4 regions of the Pararhizobium sp. DWP3-4 genome follow, and region 1 is predicted to be linked to each of the others. Evidence: predicted binding sites of a transcription regulator. Region 1 holds the regulator's gene; each other region holds the start of a gene.
What was found. Region 1 encodes LexA, which represses DNA repair genes until DNA is damaged. Its sites were predicted from a motif close to TGTTCNNNNTGTGTTCNG; they were not measured.
Positions count from the first base shown of each region.

Region 2: the regulator LexA is predicted to act here: its motif matches at 2,142-2,159, upstream of ACP7E6_RS18090 (2'-5' RNA ligase family protein).
Region 3: the regulator LexA is predicted to act here: its motif matches at 2,118-2,135, upstream of recA (recombinase RecA).
Region 4: the regulator LexA is predicted to act here: its motif matches at 2,031-2,048, upstream of ACP7E6_RS02905 (ATP-dependent helicase).

Region 1 covers NZ_JAFCXF010000001.1:1,050,307-1,054,473, forward strand. The annotation lists tRNA gene ACP7E6_RS04980 (tRNA-Asn) at 163-237, opposite strand; gene ACP7E6_RS04985 (hypothetical protein) at 457-735, shown strand; gene lexA (transcriptional repressor LexA) at 1,270-1,980, shown strand; tRNA gene ACP7E6_RS04995 (tRNA-Cys) at 2,496-2,569, shown strand; gene ACP7E6_RS05000 (hypothetical protein) at 2,797-3,015, opposite strand; gene ACP7E6_RS05005 (LysE family translocator) at 3,471-4,088, shown strand; gene ACP7E6_RS05010 (response regulator) at 4,135-4,167, opposite strand, start outside.
Region 2 covers NZ_JAFCXF010000006.1:386,397-390,563, forward strand. The annotation lists gene guaA (glutamine-hydrolyzing GMP synthase) at 1-758, shown strand, start outside; gene ACP7E6_RS18080 (methylated-DNA--[protein]-cysteine S-methyltransferase) at 872-1,435, opposite strand; gene ACP7E6_RS18085 (methylated-DNA--[protein]-cysteine S-methyltransferase) at 1,493-1,990, opposite strand; gene ACP7E6_RS18090 (2'-5' RNA ligase family protein) at 2,216-2,857, shown strand; gene ACP7E6_RS18095 (alpha/beta fold hydrolase) at 3,025-3,939, shown strand; gene ACP7E6_RS18100 (M14 family zinc carboxypeptidase) at 4,119-4,167, shown strand, end outside.
Region 3 covers NZ_JAFCXF010000001.1:932,044-936,210, forward strand. The annotation lists gene ACP7E6_RS04380 (D-alanine--D-alanine ligase family protein) at 1-60, shown strand, start outside; gene ACP7E6_RS04385 (pseudouridine-5'-phosphate glycosidase) at 110-1,033, opposite strand; gene ACP7E6_RS04390 (carbohydrate kinase family protein) at 1,066-2,013, opposite strand; gene recA (recombinase RecA) at 2,262-3,353, shown strand; gene alaS (alanine--tRNA ligase) at 3,579-4,167, shown strand, end outside.
Region 4 covers NZ_JAFCXF010000001.1:623,278-627,444, forward strand. The annotation lists gene ACP7E6_RS02905 (ATP-dependent helicase) at 1-1,989, opposite strand, end outside; gene ACP7E6_RS02910 (carboxymuconolactone decarboxylase family protein) at 2,093-2,503, opposite strand; gene ACP7E6_RS02915 (efflux RND transporter periplasmic adaptor subunit) at 2,725-3,945, shown strand; gene ACP7E6_RS02920 (efflux RND transporter permease subunit) at 3,942-4,167, shown strand, end outside.

The sequences.
Region 1 (4,167 bases):
AACACCGCGACCTTTGCATTGCTGTTGATGATCGAAGGGCTAGGTGCCCCGCTGGTGGCGATGACCGATGATACCGCAAACTACCATGCCACGCCGGTTACCGGCCGACCCATTCGCCTCGAATCAAAAAGGCCTTGCTTTTTCAGCAAGGCCTTTGAAAACTGGCTCCCCGGGCCGGATTCGAACCGGCGACCTGTCGATTAACAGTCGAATGCTCTACCGCTGAGCTACCAGGGATCATCTGCGGCGGTATGTCCTGCAGAAGTGAGGCTGCTAATACAAATGCTTTTCCGATTTGCCAAGCGGTTTTTCAAAAAAAACGCACAATCTTGTCAGACTGTGGAGAACTTCCCATCTGTGGGAGGCAGCGCATTCCGGCTGCCTGCGAGCCAAACCCTTGGCATTGCGGGACTGTAGCATAACGGGCACGCGCTTTACGCTTGATAGGTGGAATATATGGCAGAACCGCAAAAAACGAAAAAATTCGGCATCGACGCGCGAACGCATGAACTGGTCATTGGTTCATGGCGGATGCGGCTGCCGCAATCGCGTCTATTGCGCATCACCATCGGCGGCACGTTGATTTTTGGCGGCATCCTCGGGTTTCTGCCGGTCCTCGGATTCTGGATGGTGCCGCTGGGGTTCCTTGTCCTGTCGCATGATCTCGCCTTCGTCAGGCGCCGGCGACGCAGGCTATCGGTGTGGTGGGCGCGAAAATGGCAAGCGTCCAATTAGAACACCGTAACAGCTGCTGTTTCAGGACATCATGCTAGGGGGTGTCGATCGTTCCTTGATTGGGCCGCGTCGCCACACCGGCTGCCGGGGCATTCTCCTGGACTCGGGGTCGCGGCATTAACCTCTGTGCTCTTGCTAAACATTCCCGCACCTCAAAGCCAGCAACACCAGCCGCCCAAGAAATCCTGACATGCCTTTTGGCATTTAGCTGTGCGGTTCGGTTTGTCTTTTCCGGCGAAAACGACATTGCCACGCTCATCGACATGCCGTGCCATTACATCCATCAGTCTTTTTTGGAGCCACGGTCCTTACAAACGAACCGCTCCAGGTTGTGCAGAGGTTCTGTAATACGGCCCACTTCTGCGCGAGCGGGAATACTCCGGTGAAAACAGTAGGATGAAAGGACCCGATCCGATCGTTTGTGTCGCCATGTGCCCTTTGAAAACATTCGATGATTTTTAAGCACTTGCGGAACACATATGGAACAGATAATGTTCGTTCTTGATTTGTTTCTCGATTCTGGAGTGATCGTTCATGCTGACCCGCAAGCAACAGGAACTGCTTCTGTTCATTCACGAAAGAATGAAAGAGTCGGGTGTGCCTCCATCGTTCGATGAAATGAAGGATGCGCTGGATCTGGCCTCAAAATCCGGCATTCACCGGCTGATCACAGCGCTTGAGGAGAGGGGGTTTATCCGCCGCCTTCCCAACCGTGCGCGTGCACTGGAGGTGATCAAGTTGCCGGAGGCCTATTCGATGAGCCTCCAACCCAAGCGGGGCTTTTCACCGAGCATCATTCAGGGCAGTCTTGGCGTGCAACCGGCCCCTGCAGCTCCCGCCAAAGCCGCCGCAAACAGCGATACGGTCTCGATACCGGTGATGGGCAGGATTGCCGCCGGTGTGCCGATCTCGGCGATCCAGAACAACACGCATGATATTTCCGTGCCCCTCGAGATGGTCGGCGCAGGCGAGCATTATGCACTTGAAGTACGCGGCGATTCGATGATCGAGGCAGGTATTCTGGATGGCGACACGGTCATCATCCGCAACACGAACAGCGCCAGCCCGGGCGAAATCGTCGTCGCTTTGGTTGATGACGAGGAAGCGACGCTGAAGCGTTTTCGACGGAAAGGGGCGTCGATCGCACTGGAGGCCGCCAACCCTGCCTACGAAACCCGCATCTTCGGGCCTGACCGGGTCAAGATACAGGGGAAACTTGTCGGACTGATCCGCCGTTACCATTGAACGGACCACGTCTTCTGCCCGCATGATCAGGTGATAACCGAGCGATGCGCACTGCAACGCAAAAAAACTCGAATGACGATGGAAAACGGCCGCAGAGCTCGGAGCGACAAGGCGTTGGCGATGCGTTGGATTTGAGATCACGTCTTCTCAGCGCTGCTTTCAAACTTGGTACTTGGCAGGACTTGGTTTCAGCCAAGTCAACCAGCGGCGGGGCCGCTCCATCATTCAACACGGCGGAGATGGCGCCTGACTATGGGGCGACTTTCGAAACCCGCCTTCCATTCCCTTCGGTAATGCACCAATCGATCAGGGCAGGGGCGTTGCGAATTTTCATCGGCTGCTGTGATCTCGTTCCGGTTTGTCGGAGGCCAACTTAAGCGTCGCCTCAGGGTTGTGACGACAGATCGGAAATATCATTTCGGAACTGGCCAAGAGCGTTTTTGAGAAATATCCTCTTGCGATTTGTCTAGGATCATTCTAAACCGCCGCCACAGTTCGACTATTTGAACTCGTGAGGCCTCGTGGCGGAGTGGTGACGCAGAGGACTGCAAATCCTTGCACCCCGGTTCAATTCCGGGCGAGGCCTCCAAATTTCCCACAGATGTCAGTCTCAGGCGGAAACGAGCAACGGCGTTGCCGTTTCGACCAAGGTCGATTACGGCGCGAGCAAATCCTTCCACGCGATTTTTTCAGGCAGAACCTCTGGACCGTTGTTTTAATCCGGCACTCTTGATCAGGAAGAGACAAGCAGTCGGCAACAATGGATGGGCGTTCCGCGTCCACCGTTGCGGTCGGGATATCACGGACCGGGGCTAATCAATGATAATAGAAGCAGGCGCAATCGGCCTTGCTGTCATCCGGTTTCGTCCAGACGCGTACCGCCAGTTTTTTGGCTGCACCTGTTTCGTCCAGCCGAAGTCCGAGCAGTGACACGGCCGCAAGCTTCGGGTTGACCGCATCGATCTCGATGGTGGATCCGACCTGATGGACGCCCTGCTTCGGGGTCCAAGTGAAAAACTGCACGCTGTAATGCATTGCATTCTCCTTCGCCGGCTTGCAGCACATACGTTCAAGTGGGGAACAGACGCTGCAACACGCTGGTCACGGGCGCTCCACTGCTGAATGCGTACTCAATGCGTAGGAGTGACGATAACATAATTTGGCAGCCGGGGAAACAATCTCGCCATAATATGCACCGAACGATCACTGCTCATCATCCATCCGCACGGCATGCATCGCCTGTGAAATGCGCATGACGCATTTTGATGCTGCGGCCCCCAATGATCACCAGCAATGGCGGTAACCCGCCGTTAACGCTGGTGGCAGTTCGACTGCCTGTTCATGCCGAAATACGGCACCTGCCGTATGTCTCTTGCACCCCTCCTGCGTGCATTTCTCCCGGCGTCGATGACAGAATCGCGGCTTGACCGGGATGGCTTCATCAACGCCGTTCTGAACAAGGGGCGGCGCTACCGGTTGGAGGAGCCGCTATGTTGCCACTGGAACAGTTGATGCCGTTCGCCTTTGCGACTCTGATTTTCGCTTGCATGCCAGGCCCTGCCATTCTCTACATGACGGCACAGACACTGGCGCACGGGCCGCGGGCCGGATTGATGGCGGCCTTCGGTATTCATCTGGGCTGCTACGTTCATATCGTCGCGACAGCATTGGGTTTGGCGGCGATTCTCGACCAAGCGCCCGCCGTTTACAATGTCATCAAATTCGCCGGCGCCGCCTATCTCGTGTGGTTGGGTGTCACCATGTTTCTTGGCCGCCGGCGGGACGGCGAAAAAATTGCCAACGCAGCGCCCGGCGTTCTGCGTGACAGTATCGTCGTCGAGGTCCTCAATCCCAAGACCGCGCTGTTTTTTCTGACCTTCCTGCCGCAATTCATCGACCCGGCACCCGGCACACCTGTGTGGCTGCAGTTTCTCATCCTTGGTCTGATCGTCAATCTGGCCTTGTCCATCGCTGACCTGGTCGCCGTCGGCATTGCATCCTTTGCCCTTGGACGGGTCGGCACAGGCGGTTCAAGCTGGCTCGTTCCAAAAGCGTGCGGATCGATTTTAATCGGCTTGGGCATCGCCCTGGCGCATAAGGGCGCCTGATCGAACCGGCACCGGACCTGGACCTGGACGGCATGGCTGCGACCTTCTAACCTGCCGCCAACCCTAGGCGAATAGCATA
Region 2 (4,167 bases), on a different contig from region 1:
TTGCCATGTTCAAGGAGCACTACAATCTGCATCTGGTCCATGTCGATGCGTCGGACATGTTCATCAATGCGCTGGAAGGCGAGAGCGATCCGGAGACCAAGCGCAAGACCATCGGCCGGCTGTTCATCGACGTATTCGAAGCGGAAGCCAAGAAGCTTGGTGGCGCCGATTTCCTCGCCCAGGGCACGCTCTATCCGGATGTCATCGAAAGCGTTTCCTTCACCGGCGGCCCTTCGGTCACCATCAAGTCGCACCATAATGTCGGAGGCCTGCCTGATCGCATGAACATGCAGCTGGTCGAGCCGTTGCGCGAACTGTTCAAGGATGAAGTCCGCATCCTCGGCAAGGAACTCGGCCTGCCCGATAGCTTCATCGGCCGTCACCCGTTCCCGGGGCCAGGTCTCGCCATCCGCTGCCCGGGCGGCATCACCCGCGAAAAGCTGGAAATCCTGCGCGAAGCCGATGCCGTCTATCTCGACGAAATCCGCAAGGCCGGCCTTTACGACGCCATCTGGCAGGCCTTTGCCGTGCTGCTGCCGGTCCAGACCGTCGGCGTCATGGGCGACGGCCGCACCTACGAATTCGTCTGCGCCCTGCGCGCCGTCACCTCGGTGGATGGCATGACCGCCGATTTCTACCACTACGACATGGACTTCCTCGGCCGCGCCGCCACCCGCATCATCAACGAAGTCCGCGGCATCAACCGCGTCGTCTACGACGTGACGTCGAAGCCGCCCGGCACGATCGAGTGGGAATGATTTTGGCCGACGCGGTCTTTTCTGAATAAGGCCCTGCCGCTGCAGCGCTCAGGCGGATGTGCTGTGACCCGGCACGGTTGATGACGAGGTCAGTCCATCCGTCAACGGATCGGTCACAGCAGTAGCGACTGCTGCGCTGCTTCCGGCGCGCCGACATGCACGCCTTCGAGTTCCAGCATGCGGACCTTGGAGGTCGCGCCGCCGGGTGCGGAAAAGCCGCCGACCTTGCCGCCGGCGGCAACCACGCGGTGGCACGGAATGATCAAGGGCACGGGGTTCCTGGCCATGGCCTGACCGACATCGCGGGCGGCCTGTGGTCCGGCGCCGAGTTCCTTGGCGAGGCTGCCATAGGTGGTCGTATGGCCCCAGCCGACGCGGCGAAGAGCCTGGTAGATCTGCCGGAAAAACTCGTCCTGACCGTCAAGATCGAGGGCTACACCTGAGAAATCGATGGTCTCGCCGTCAAAATACCGCCGGATGGCGGTGATGACCTCGCTGATAGCGGGCGTCGGCGCACCGGGTTCGCCGCCTGGCACGCGGCGCAGCACGTTGCGTTCGGTGGCTTCTGCGCTTTTCGTTGGCAACTGGAAGCGGGTGATGCCGATATCGTTCCAGGCAATGCCGCAATAGCCGCCGGCTGTTTCGAAAACGTGATAGGTCTGTGCTTTCTCTGCCATCGCTCCATTCCTTCCGTTGCCCGCGCAAGGCAGCGGGGTTAAATACTCTGGCGTCCTTCAGGCCGCCGCCTTCAGCCGGTTGCTTTCCAGTGCCAGCAGATATCGCTTGGCCTCCAGCCCTCCGGCAAATCCATGCAACTGGCCGTCCGATCCGATGGCGCGGTGGCAGGGCACGATGATCGACACCGGGTTTCTGCCATTGGCGGCTCCCATCGCACGGTATGCCGTGGGGTGGCCGATCTGCCGGGCAAGGCCCGCATAGGTTCGGGTTTGGCCGTAGGGGATTGTCAACAGCGCCTGCCAGACCGCTTTCTGGAACGCGGTGCCGGCCAGATCAAGCGGAACGGTAAAGTTCGTCCTGACGCCAGCGAAATACTCTTCCAGTTGCCGTTCTGTTTCAAGCAGAACAGGGTGATTTGGCCCCTCTATCCGTTCCCCGAGCCTGACACGCTTCGGGTCATCCTTCTCCCAGAGAATGGCAGCCAAACCGTCGCCCCGGGCAACAAGCTCAAGTCTGCCGACGGGCGAGGCGATGATTTCGTGAATGTAGGTCATAGGCGCAGTTTCGCTCAGTTTTTCGCATCCCGCCACCCGTTTCTTGCACTGGAATGACGGGTCCAAGGTGATTTCACTCCGTTCCGGGGAGGGTCAAATTGGTGCAAGGGCGCGCCGCAGTACCTCCGTCGGCGTGGGAATAAATTCATATTGTTCTTGTTTTGTTCTTGATCTCAAGCTCGACTCGGCTATAGTGGCGACATCCAAAAAGAGATGAGGTCTGCCATGCTTGGAAAAGCCGGGGTCGTGCGCATTGAACAGAAGTCATTTTCACTCGGTCAGGCCGGCGCAGCCGTGCCGCTCCGGTCCCACCAGAAATATGCCGATGATCATGGAAAGAGCAATCTGTTCCTTGCCCTCGTGCCGGAGCGGGAGGTGGCGTTGCAGGCCGTCGAGACGGGAAGGGACATCGCGCGGCGCTATGGGCTGTCGAAAAGTCCGCGGCCGCATGAGCTGATGCATGTCTCGCTCAATGGCATCGGCAAATATCAGGATTTCCCGGACGATATCGTCTTCGCCATATCGGCGGCGATGGCGACCGTCAAGGCGGCACCGTTCGAGGTGAACTTCGATCGTGCCATGTCCTTCGCCGGCGCCAAGGCTGTCGTTCTGGCCAATGCGATCCGCAGCGAGGAGATGATGGACCTGCACGTCCAACTCGCCAAGGAAATGTGGGCGGTGGGTCTGAACTTTACCTACAATCCGCGCTTCATGCCGCATATGACGGTGTTTTACGATGAGACGCCGGTGCCGGAACATATGCTGGCCGAACCCGTCCGCTGGATTGCGCGCGAATTCGTGCTGATCCGCAGTCTCATTGGCAAGAGCGAATACGAATATCTCGATCGCTGGCCTTTGCTGGATTGACCTGTATCGGGCCTTGAGCTTGCAGTGGCAGGCACAAGGCCCGGGCGGATTGTTCGCCATTTCCGAACGTGAGTTCCGGAATTGGGTGTCTAGTGCGAACCGGAAACGAATGCGATCTTGCCGCCATCAGACGGCTATTTCGGCTGTCGCAAAACTGGAAGATCGTCATGCTCCGCTCTCTGATCGCATCTGCCGTCATCGCTTTTTCCGCTCCCGCTTTTGCCGAGGGCGTTCCGCACTATCCTGCAGAGTTCACCACGCAGGAAATCGCCACCAACGGCACGGTGCTGCATGTCCGGGTGGGCGGCAAGGGGCCGGCTGTGGTCCTGTTGCATGGCTATGGCGAAACCGGCGACATGTGGGTGCCGCTGGCTGTCGATCTCGCCCGGGATCACACGGTCATCGTGCCCGATCTGCGCGGCATGGGTCTTTCGGCCAAACCAGCTGAAGGTTACGACAAGAAGACGCAAGGTCAGGATATCGCCGGTGTTCTGAAGGTGCTGAATGTGGAAAGGACCGATGTGGTCGCCCACGATATCGGCAACATGGTGGGATACGCCTTCGTTGCTCAATATCCGCAGGACGTCAGCAAATTCGTGCTTTTGGACGCGCCGATCCCAGGCGTCGGGCCATGGGAGGAAATCCTCAAGCATCCGCTGCTCTGGCATTTCCGCTTCGGCGGGCCGGATATGGAACGCCTTGTGGCTGGCCGTGAGCGCATCTATCTCGATCGCTTCTGGAATGAGTTTTCCGCCGATCCGAAGAAATGGGATGAGGCTTCACGGCAGCATTACGCCGCTCTCTACGCCCAGCCCGGTGCGATGCACGCCGGTTTTGCGCAATTCGCGGCCTTCGATCAGGATGCGATCGACAGCAAGGCATTTCTGGCCAAGGGCAAGCTGACGATGCCGGTCCTTGCGATCGGCGGCGAAAAGTCTTTCGGGCAGACCATGGCTGTGGTTGCCAGTGCTGCGGCCGACAATGTCACCGGAGTGGTGATCCCGGCATCCGGTCACTGGCTGATGGAAGAACAACCGGAGGCGACGGTTGCTGCAATCCGGTCCTTCCTCGACAAGAAGTGATTTTCTGTCACCGCGAACCTTCTTGAAGTCAATCGGCGCGTGGTCATCCACGCGCCGATTGACGCTTACCATTGCTGTCTCGGCAATGCGCGATCCTGGGCAAGCTGCAAGTTTTGGCATCTTGCGCCCATCGGCCGGAACCCGCATAAGCCCCTGAAATTGCAAAAGGGAGGATGGTCATGGACATTTCTGAAATCGTCATCAAGGGTGACACACCGGGTGTCGAAT
Region 3 (4,167 bases), 120 kb from region 1:
GCCGACATCATCGACAGGCTGATCGAGCATGGCCTTGCGCGGGCAGGGCGGCAGGGCTGACATTGCGGGGGCTGGCAGCCAGCCCCCGATTTTCGATGGTGGTTTGAATTCAGACCAGAGCGACGGCAATCTCGGCCGCAAGCCGGGCATTGTTCTCGACCAAGGCGATATTGGTCTCGAGGCTGCGGCCGTCGGTCAGGCCGAAAATGCTGTCGAGCAGGTAGGGCGTGACTTTCTTGCCGGAAATCTCGTCGCGCGCGGCATTGTCCAGTGCCCGGGTGATGTAGATTTCCATTTCGTCGCGCGGGATTTCGTTGGCCTCCGGTACCGGATTGGCAATCAGCATGCCGCCATCGACGCCGAGCAGGTCGCGCATCCTCTGGAAATTGGCAATTGCTGCCGGGCTGTTCAGCATCAGCGGGCTCTCCAGGCCGCTGTCGCGCGACCAGAAGGCCGGAAAGATGTCGCTGTCATAGGTGACGACCGGAACGCCGCGCGTTTCCAGAACTTCCAGGGTTTTTGGAATGTCGAGAATGGCTTTTGCGCCGGCGCAGACGACGATGACGCCGGTGCGGGCCAGTTCGTCGAGGTCGGCGGAGATGTCGAAGCTTTCTTCGGCCTTGCGATGCACGCCGCCGATGCCGCCGGTGGCAAACACGCGGATGCCGGCGCGCGCCGCTGCAATCATCGTTGCGGCCACCGTGGTGGCGCCGGTGCGGCGCTCGGCGATCGCAAAGGCGAGATCGGCGCGCGACAGCTTCATGGCGCCTTGCGTCTGCGCCAGCGCTTCCAGTTGGGCATCTTCAAGGCCGATATGCAGGACACCGTCGATGACGGCGATCGTTGCCGGGACGGCACCTTCTTCACGGATGATCGCCTCGACGCTACGGGCCATGTTGAGATTGCCCGGGAAAGGCATGCCATGGGTGATGATGGTGGATTCAAGCGCGACGATCGCTGCGCCGCGTGCCTTGGCGGCCGCGACTTCGCTGGAATATTCCATCGGCAGAAGGGGGGAGAAGGGCTTGGTCATCGCGGATCCTTGTTTGGCTTTTTAAGGCGCGTTCATGACAGGATTTCGGCTGACGGCACAAGTCGAATTGCTTCTTCGAGCATTGCCCGCGACATTTTTTCCGATACGGCCAGTGGCGACCGGACGGTGATGCCGGCAGCGGCAACGCCGGAGCGAAGGCATATGTCGAGCGGATCACCTTGGACAAATGCCGACAGGAACCCGGCTGCGAGCGAATCGCCAGCGCCCGTGACGTCGGCCAGCGCGTCAAGCTGCGGCGGTGCGACCGTAACGGTTCGCCCGTTCTGAAAGGCGATTGCGGGCTTGCCGCCGCGGGTGATGACGCCGCCGGTCAGGCCGGCCGCCTCGAGCAGAACAGGCCATTCTGCGGCTTCCGCGCTGTCGCGGCCCGTCAGTGCCCGCGCTTCCGCCTCGTTCATGAACAGGAAGGTGAGCCCGGGCAGACTTTGCACCAGCCGCGCGACTTTCGCAGGGGAAATGGCGATGGCGGCGATCGGCTTTGTTCCGGCGTTTGCCCGGGCAACCAGACCGGTCAGCGTCTCTTCGGGCAGGTTGGCATCGGTGACGATCAGATCGCTTGCCGAGATGATTTCGCGCATGGCCTTCTGTTGCAATCGCCTGGGAGAAAACAGCCGGTAAAGCTCCATGTCGGCCAGCGCGATGACCAGATTGCCGTCATTTTCGAGAATGGCCGTGTAGCTTGGCGTCTTGCGATCGAGGAAGATGAAGGGGCAATCGATAACCCCGGCTTCGCTTGCCGCCCGGGCCACCGTTTCGCCGGCGGCATCGCCGCCGCGCGGGCTGATCATGCGAACGTCATGTCCAAGCCGCGCCAGATTGCGGGCCGCGTTGAAGCCGCCGCCGCCGGCCTCCTCGAACCAGCTGCCCGGATTGCTCGATCCCGGCACGGTGGTGCCGAAGATACGGGCCCGGCGGTCGATATGCGCGCCGCCGAAGATGGAAACTTGTCTGCCTGTCATGCGTTTTCCCGTGTGCCGATCCCTGGCGATTCGTTGCGCTATGATGTTGATCCGCTTTTTGTTTCAGTCATTTCCACCGATTGTGGAATCTGTCGAACGAGGCATGGAACAAGAAAAGAACACGCATCCGTTTATGTTGATAAATCAAGTTCATAGATGGCTCTTGCAAAATGAGAACAAAAAGTGTACATAGCTTTCATCGGCGACTTCATTGCCTCAACAGCTTCCATAACTTAAAGGTGGATCACATGGCACAAAACTCTTTGCGGCTTGTAGAGGACAAATCGGTGGATAAAAGCAAGGCACTTGAAGCGGCACTTTCCCAGATCGAACGTTCGTTCGGCAAGGGATCGATCATGAAGCTCGGTGGAAAAGACAGCATTGTCGAAATCGAAACCGTTTCGACGGGATCGTTGAGCCTGGATATCGCGCTTGGTATCGGCGGACTGCCCAAGGGGCGCGTCATCGAAATCTATGGACCTGAAAGCTCGGGCAAGACGACGCTGGCACTGCAGACCATTGCCGAAGCCCAGAAGAAGGGCGGCATCTGCGCCTTCGTCGATGCGGAACATGCGCTGGATCCGGTCTATGCCCGCAAGCTCGGCGTCGATCTCGAAAACCTGTTGATCTCGCAGCCGGATACCGGCGAACAGGCCCTGGAAATCACCGATACGCTGGTGCGTTCCGGCGCCATCGACGTACTCGTCATCGATTCGGTTGCTGCACTGGTGCCGCGCGCTGAAATCGAAGGCGAAATGGGCGACAGCCTTCCCGGCCTCCAGGCCCGCCTGATGAGCCAGGCGCTGCGCAAGCTGACCGCGTCGATCTCCAAGTCGAACTGCATGGTCATCTTCATCAACCAGATCCGCATGAAGATCGGCGTCATGTTCGGTTCGCCGGAAACGACGACAGGCGGTAACGCCCTGAAGTTCTACGCTTCCGTTCGCCTCGACATCCGCCGTATCGGCGCCGTCAAGGATCGCGAAGAGGTGATCGGCAACCAGACGCGCGTCAAGGTCGTCAAGAACAAGATGGCGCCGCCCTTCAAACAGGTCGAATTCGACATCATGTATGGCGAAGGCGTATCCAAGACCGGCGAGTTGGTCGATCTCGGCGTCAAGGCTGGCATCGTGGAAAAATCCGGTGCCTGGTTCTCTTATAACAGCCAGCGCCTCGGCCAGGGCCGCGAGAATGCCAAGATGTTCCTGCGCGACAATCCCGATACGGCCAAGGAGATCGAACTGTCGCTGCGCCAGAATGCAGGATTGATCGCCGAGAAATTCCTTGAGAATGGCGGCCCGGAAGCCGGAGACGAGGATGACGATGCCGCTCTGGCATAAGATCGCTTGATTTTCGACATCATGTTTGCCGGCCGCCCTTTCCAAGGGCGGCCGGTTTTCTTTTGCCGTCTGGACAGGGATTGGCCCTGACGATAAAAGCCTGTGTTCCCATGGGGCGGGAGAGGATCGGCGGATGTCCGGTGATCCGCAATTTTCAAAAGTTTCCGGTTCGCGGTTCGGCCAGGCAGGTCGCGGACGGTCCGATGCAAGAGATAAGGGCGCAATATGAGCGGCGTGAATGAAATCCGGTCGACGTTCCTCGACTACTTCAAGAAGAACGGCCATGAAGTCGTAGCGTCGAGCCCGCTGGTTCCGCGCAACGACCCGACCCTGATGTTCACCAATGCCGGCATGGTGCAATTCAAGAACGTCTTTACCGGCCTTGAGCAGCGTTCCTATTCGACGGCTGCGACCGCGCAGAAATGCGTGCGCGCCGGCGGCAAGCACAACGACCTCGACAATGTCGGTTATACCGCGCGTCACCACACCTTCTTCGAAATGCTCGGCAATTTCTCCTTCGGCGATTATTTCAAGGAGCGGGCGATCGAGCTTGCCTGGAACCTGATCACCAAGGAGTATGGCATCGACGCCAAACGCCTGCTGGTCACCGTCTATCACACGGACGACGAGGCTTTCGGCCTGTGGAAGAAGATTGCCGGCCTGACCGACGACCGGATCATCCGTATTCCGACCAGCGACAATTTCTGGGCGATGGGCGATACCGGCCCATGCGGTCCCTGTTCTGAAATTTTCTACGATCACGGCGATCATATCTGGGGCGGCCCTCCCGGCTCCAAGGATGAAGATGGCGACC
Region 4 (4,167 bases), 430 kb from region 1:
GGAAACGAACCAGATGTGACAGCGGCGTTTTGCCCGCGTCAGGCCGACATAGGCAAGGCGGCGTTCTTCCTCAAGCCCGGAGCGGCCGCCTTCGTCGAGCGCCCGCTGGTGCGGAAACAGGCCTTCTTCCCAGCCGGGCAGGAAGACTGTCTCGAATTCGAGGCCCTTGGCCGAATGCAGGGTCATGATCGAGACGGCGTCGAGCTCGGCATTCTGCTCGACATCCATCACCAGCGCGATGTGTTCGAGGAAGCCGCGCATGCTCTCGAACTGTTCCATCGAGCGGATCAGTTCCTTCAGGTTTTCCAACCGGCCCGGCGCTTCGGCTGATTTGTCGTTCTTCCACATGTCCGTATAGCCGGACTCTTCGAGAATGGTCTCGGCAAGCTCGGTATGCGGTGTGTTTTCGAGCAGGCCCTGCCAGCGCTGGAACATCGAGACGACATCGAACAGCGACTTGCGCGGTTTTGGCTTCATCTCGTCGGTTTCGATGATATCGGCCGACGCTGCCAGCATCGGGATGTCGCGCTTGCGGGCATAGTCGTGCAGCGCACGCACCGTGGTGTCGCCAAGGCCGCGCTTCGGCGTATTGACGATGCGCTCAAAGGCCAGGTCGTCGGCCGGCTGGCAGACGAGGCGGAAATAGGCCAGCGCATCGCGGATTTCGAGGCGCTCGTAGAAGCGCGGGCCGCCGATGACGCGGTAGTTGAGGCCGAGCGTGACGAACCGGTCTTCGAACTCGCGCATCTGGAAGGAGGCGCGCACCAGGATCGCCATATTGTTGAGCGGGTGCTGCGTGCGCTGGAGCTGTTCGATCTCCTCGCCGACGGCGCGGGCTTCCTCTTCCGAATCCCAGGCGGCGTGCACCTGCACCTTGTCGTCGTTGGGATCGACGCGGTCGGTGAACAGCGTCTTGCCGAGACGGCCTTCATTATGGGCGATCAGGTGGCCGGCGGCACCCAAAATGTGCTCGGTGGAGCGGTAGTTGCGCTCAAGCTTGACCACCTTGGCGCCGGGGAAATCCTTCTCGAAGCGCAGGATGTTGTCGACCTCGGCTCCGCGCCAGCCATAGATCGACTGGTCGTCGTCCCCAACGCAGCAGACGTTCTGTGGAACGCCCTTCGGCCGCTGGGCAAGCAGGCGCAGCCACATATACTGGGCGGTGTTGGTGTCCTGATATTCGTCGACGAGGATATAGCGGAACTTGTCGTGATATTCGCGCAAGACATCCGGATTGATGCGGAACATGCGAATGGGATGCAGCAGCAGATCGCCGAAATCGCAGGCGTTGAGTGTCATCAGCCGGGCCTGATAAGCGGCATAGAGTTCGCGGCCCTTACCATTGGCAAAGGCACGGGCGTCACCCTCGGGAATCTCGGCGGGACCGAGGCCCTTGTTCTTCCAGCCGTCGATCATCTGGGCGAACTGTTTGGCCGGCCAGCGCTTGTCGTCGATGCCGTCCGCCTGGATCAACTGCTTGATCAGCCGCACCACGTCGTCGGTATCGAGGATGGTGAACGAGGATTTCAGCCCGACCAGTTCGGCATGGCGGCGCAAGAGCTTGACGCCGATCGAATGGAACGTGCCCATCCACGGCATGCCTTCGACGGCGCCACCGACGAGAACGCCGACGCGCTCCTTCATCTCGCGCGCCGCCTTGTTGGTGAAGGTGACGGCAAGAATCTGTGATGGGAAGGCGCGGCCGGAGGCAAGGATATGGGCGATGCGGGTGGTGAGAACGCGGGTCTTGCCGGTACCGGCGCCGGCGAGCACCAAGACCGGGCCATCCAACGCTTCCACGGCTTCGCGCTGTTCCGGGTTGAGGCCGGAGAGATAATCGGGAATACGGTGCTGGTCGCGGGCTGCCATGGCGCGCGCGGCGATGCCGCCGCCGGGCGCAGGCGGTGCCGGCTGCGGGCTCAGGCCACGCTGCGGGCGTGGCGCCGGTTCCTCATCGAAGAAGGGAATATCGTCAAAACCATTGCTCATGCGGCTCAATGTAGTGATTCGGAGCCGAAAGGCCAGAATTCCGTTCTGCTTTTATTCCAGAATGTCCAGCTTGCTTGTGGAGACAACCGCTTTTTGGCCGCGATCAACGCCGATGATCGGCATCGAAGACGGGATCGATGGGAAGCTGCAGGGCCGTTGCCAGCTGATTGGTCTTGGCGGCAAGCGCGATGACGCGCAGCAGATCGGCGTGCTGTTCATCCGTCATGCCCTTGGCTTTGGCGGCTGCCGTGTGGGAATGAGCGCAGTAACCGCAGCCATTGGTGACCGAGACGGCGATATAAAGCATTTCCTTGACGAGCGGGTCGAGCGCCGATGGGGTCGCCATCACGGTTTTGACCTCGGCCCAGGTGTTTTCGAGCAGGCCGCTGTCAAAAGCGAGATAGTGCCACATATTGTTGATGAAGTCGGATTTGCGGGTCGCGCGAATGTCGTCGAAGACGGCTTTGACGCGCGGATCGCTCTCCGGGTCCGGGTGTTTTGCGATGGTGCTCATGAGATCTCCGATTGTCTAGGCTAGTTGTCTGCGGCTAGGGGCAGTGCAGGGTCTTGTCGGGTCCGGGCAAGGGCTTGCGGGGCCAAAAAGGGCTTTTGTTACAATTGCGTAATGATGCCATTCTAGCATTGCCTGCAGTGCAGCAAAAAGAGATAGTTGCCGCAATATCGGGCTTCGCGCGCCAGAATGGCCGAAACCCGCTTAATCAATTGGAGTTTTGCATGCGGCTTTGGAAGCAGCTTTTGATCTGTCTGGTCATTCTTGCCGTCGGCCTTGGCATCTGGGTTCGCTTCGTACCGGGGGCCGGTGCGATGCTGGCCAAAGCCGGCGTGCCGGAGACGCTGCTTGCCTATGTTGCGAAACCTGCGGATGCCGCCAAACAAGGTGAAGCGCAAGGGCAGGGTGGCCAGAACCAAGGCGGGCGCGGTCAAGGTGGCGGTGCGCCGCTTGTCGTCATGCAGCCGGCCGATACCGCCGTCGTCAACGATAGGCTGAATGCCATCGGCAGCGGCGAAGCGATTCTTTCGGTCAGCGTCACGCCGCTGGCGACCGGCAATCTCTCGGAAATACTGGTGAGATCTGGCGATCGCATCGAGAAGGGGCAGGTCGTTGCCAAGCTCGACAGCGACGAGCAGAAGATTGCCGCGGCCCAGGCCAAGGTTGCGCTGGACAGCGCCCGCGAAAAGGTCGAGCGCAACCGCAAGCTCGGTAATGCCGTTTCGGTAGCCATCCTGCGCGAAGCCGAATTTGCCATGCAGGCCGCCGAACTGGCGCTGCAGACGGCGGAACTGGATTTGAAGCGCCGCGATATCGCGGCTCCCTCTGGCGGCATCGTCGGCATCATCACCGCCCATCCGGGTGACTACGTCACCACATCGACGCCAATCGCCGTGGTCGACGATCGCTCGCAGATCCTCGTCGATTTCTGGGTGCCGGAGCGGTTTTCGACCAAGGTCGAGGTCGGTCAGGATATTTCGGCGACCGCCATCGCGCTGCCGGCCTCGGAGCTTTCCGGCGTCATCGACGCCATCGACAACCGTGTCGACCAGGCCAGCCGGACGCTGCGGGTGCGGGCGCGGATCGACAATCCCGACGATACGCTGCGGGCCGGCATGTCGTTTTCCGTTTCGGTGCGGTTTGCCGGCGACACCTATCCGACGGTCAATCCGCTGGCGATCCAGTGGAGTGCCGACGGGTCTTTCGTCTGGCGTGTCGAGGACGAGAAGTCGCAGCGGGTTCCGGTCAAGATCATCCAGCGTAATTCCGACAAGGTGCTGGTCGATGCAAAACTGGCCAAGGGCGATGCCGTGGTGATCGAAGGCGTACAGCGGCTGCGTGATGGCGGGGCGGTTCGCATCGCCGGGGAGCCGCGGCAAGAAAAACAGAAACCGCAGCAGGCCGACCAGGAACAGAAGGTTTCCGAGGCGGAGGCAGCGAAATGAGCGGTGGTTCCGGACACAAGGGTACTGGCAGCACAGCCGGCTTCACAGCGCTTTTCATCCGCCGGCCGATCTTTGCGCTTGTCGTCAATACGCTGATCATCGTTGCTGGTCTTGCGGCGCTGAACGGTATCGAGATTCGCGAACTGCCCCAGGTGGACCAGCCGGTGGTTTCGGTCAACACACAGTTCGACGGCGCTTCGCCGGAAACGGTCGACCGCGAAC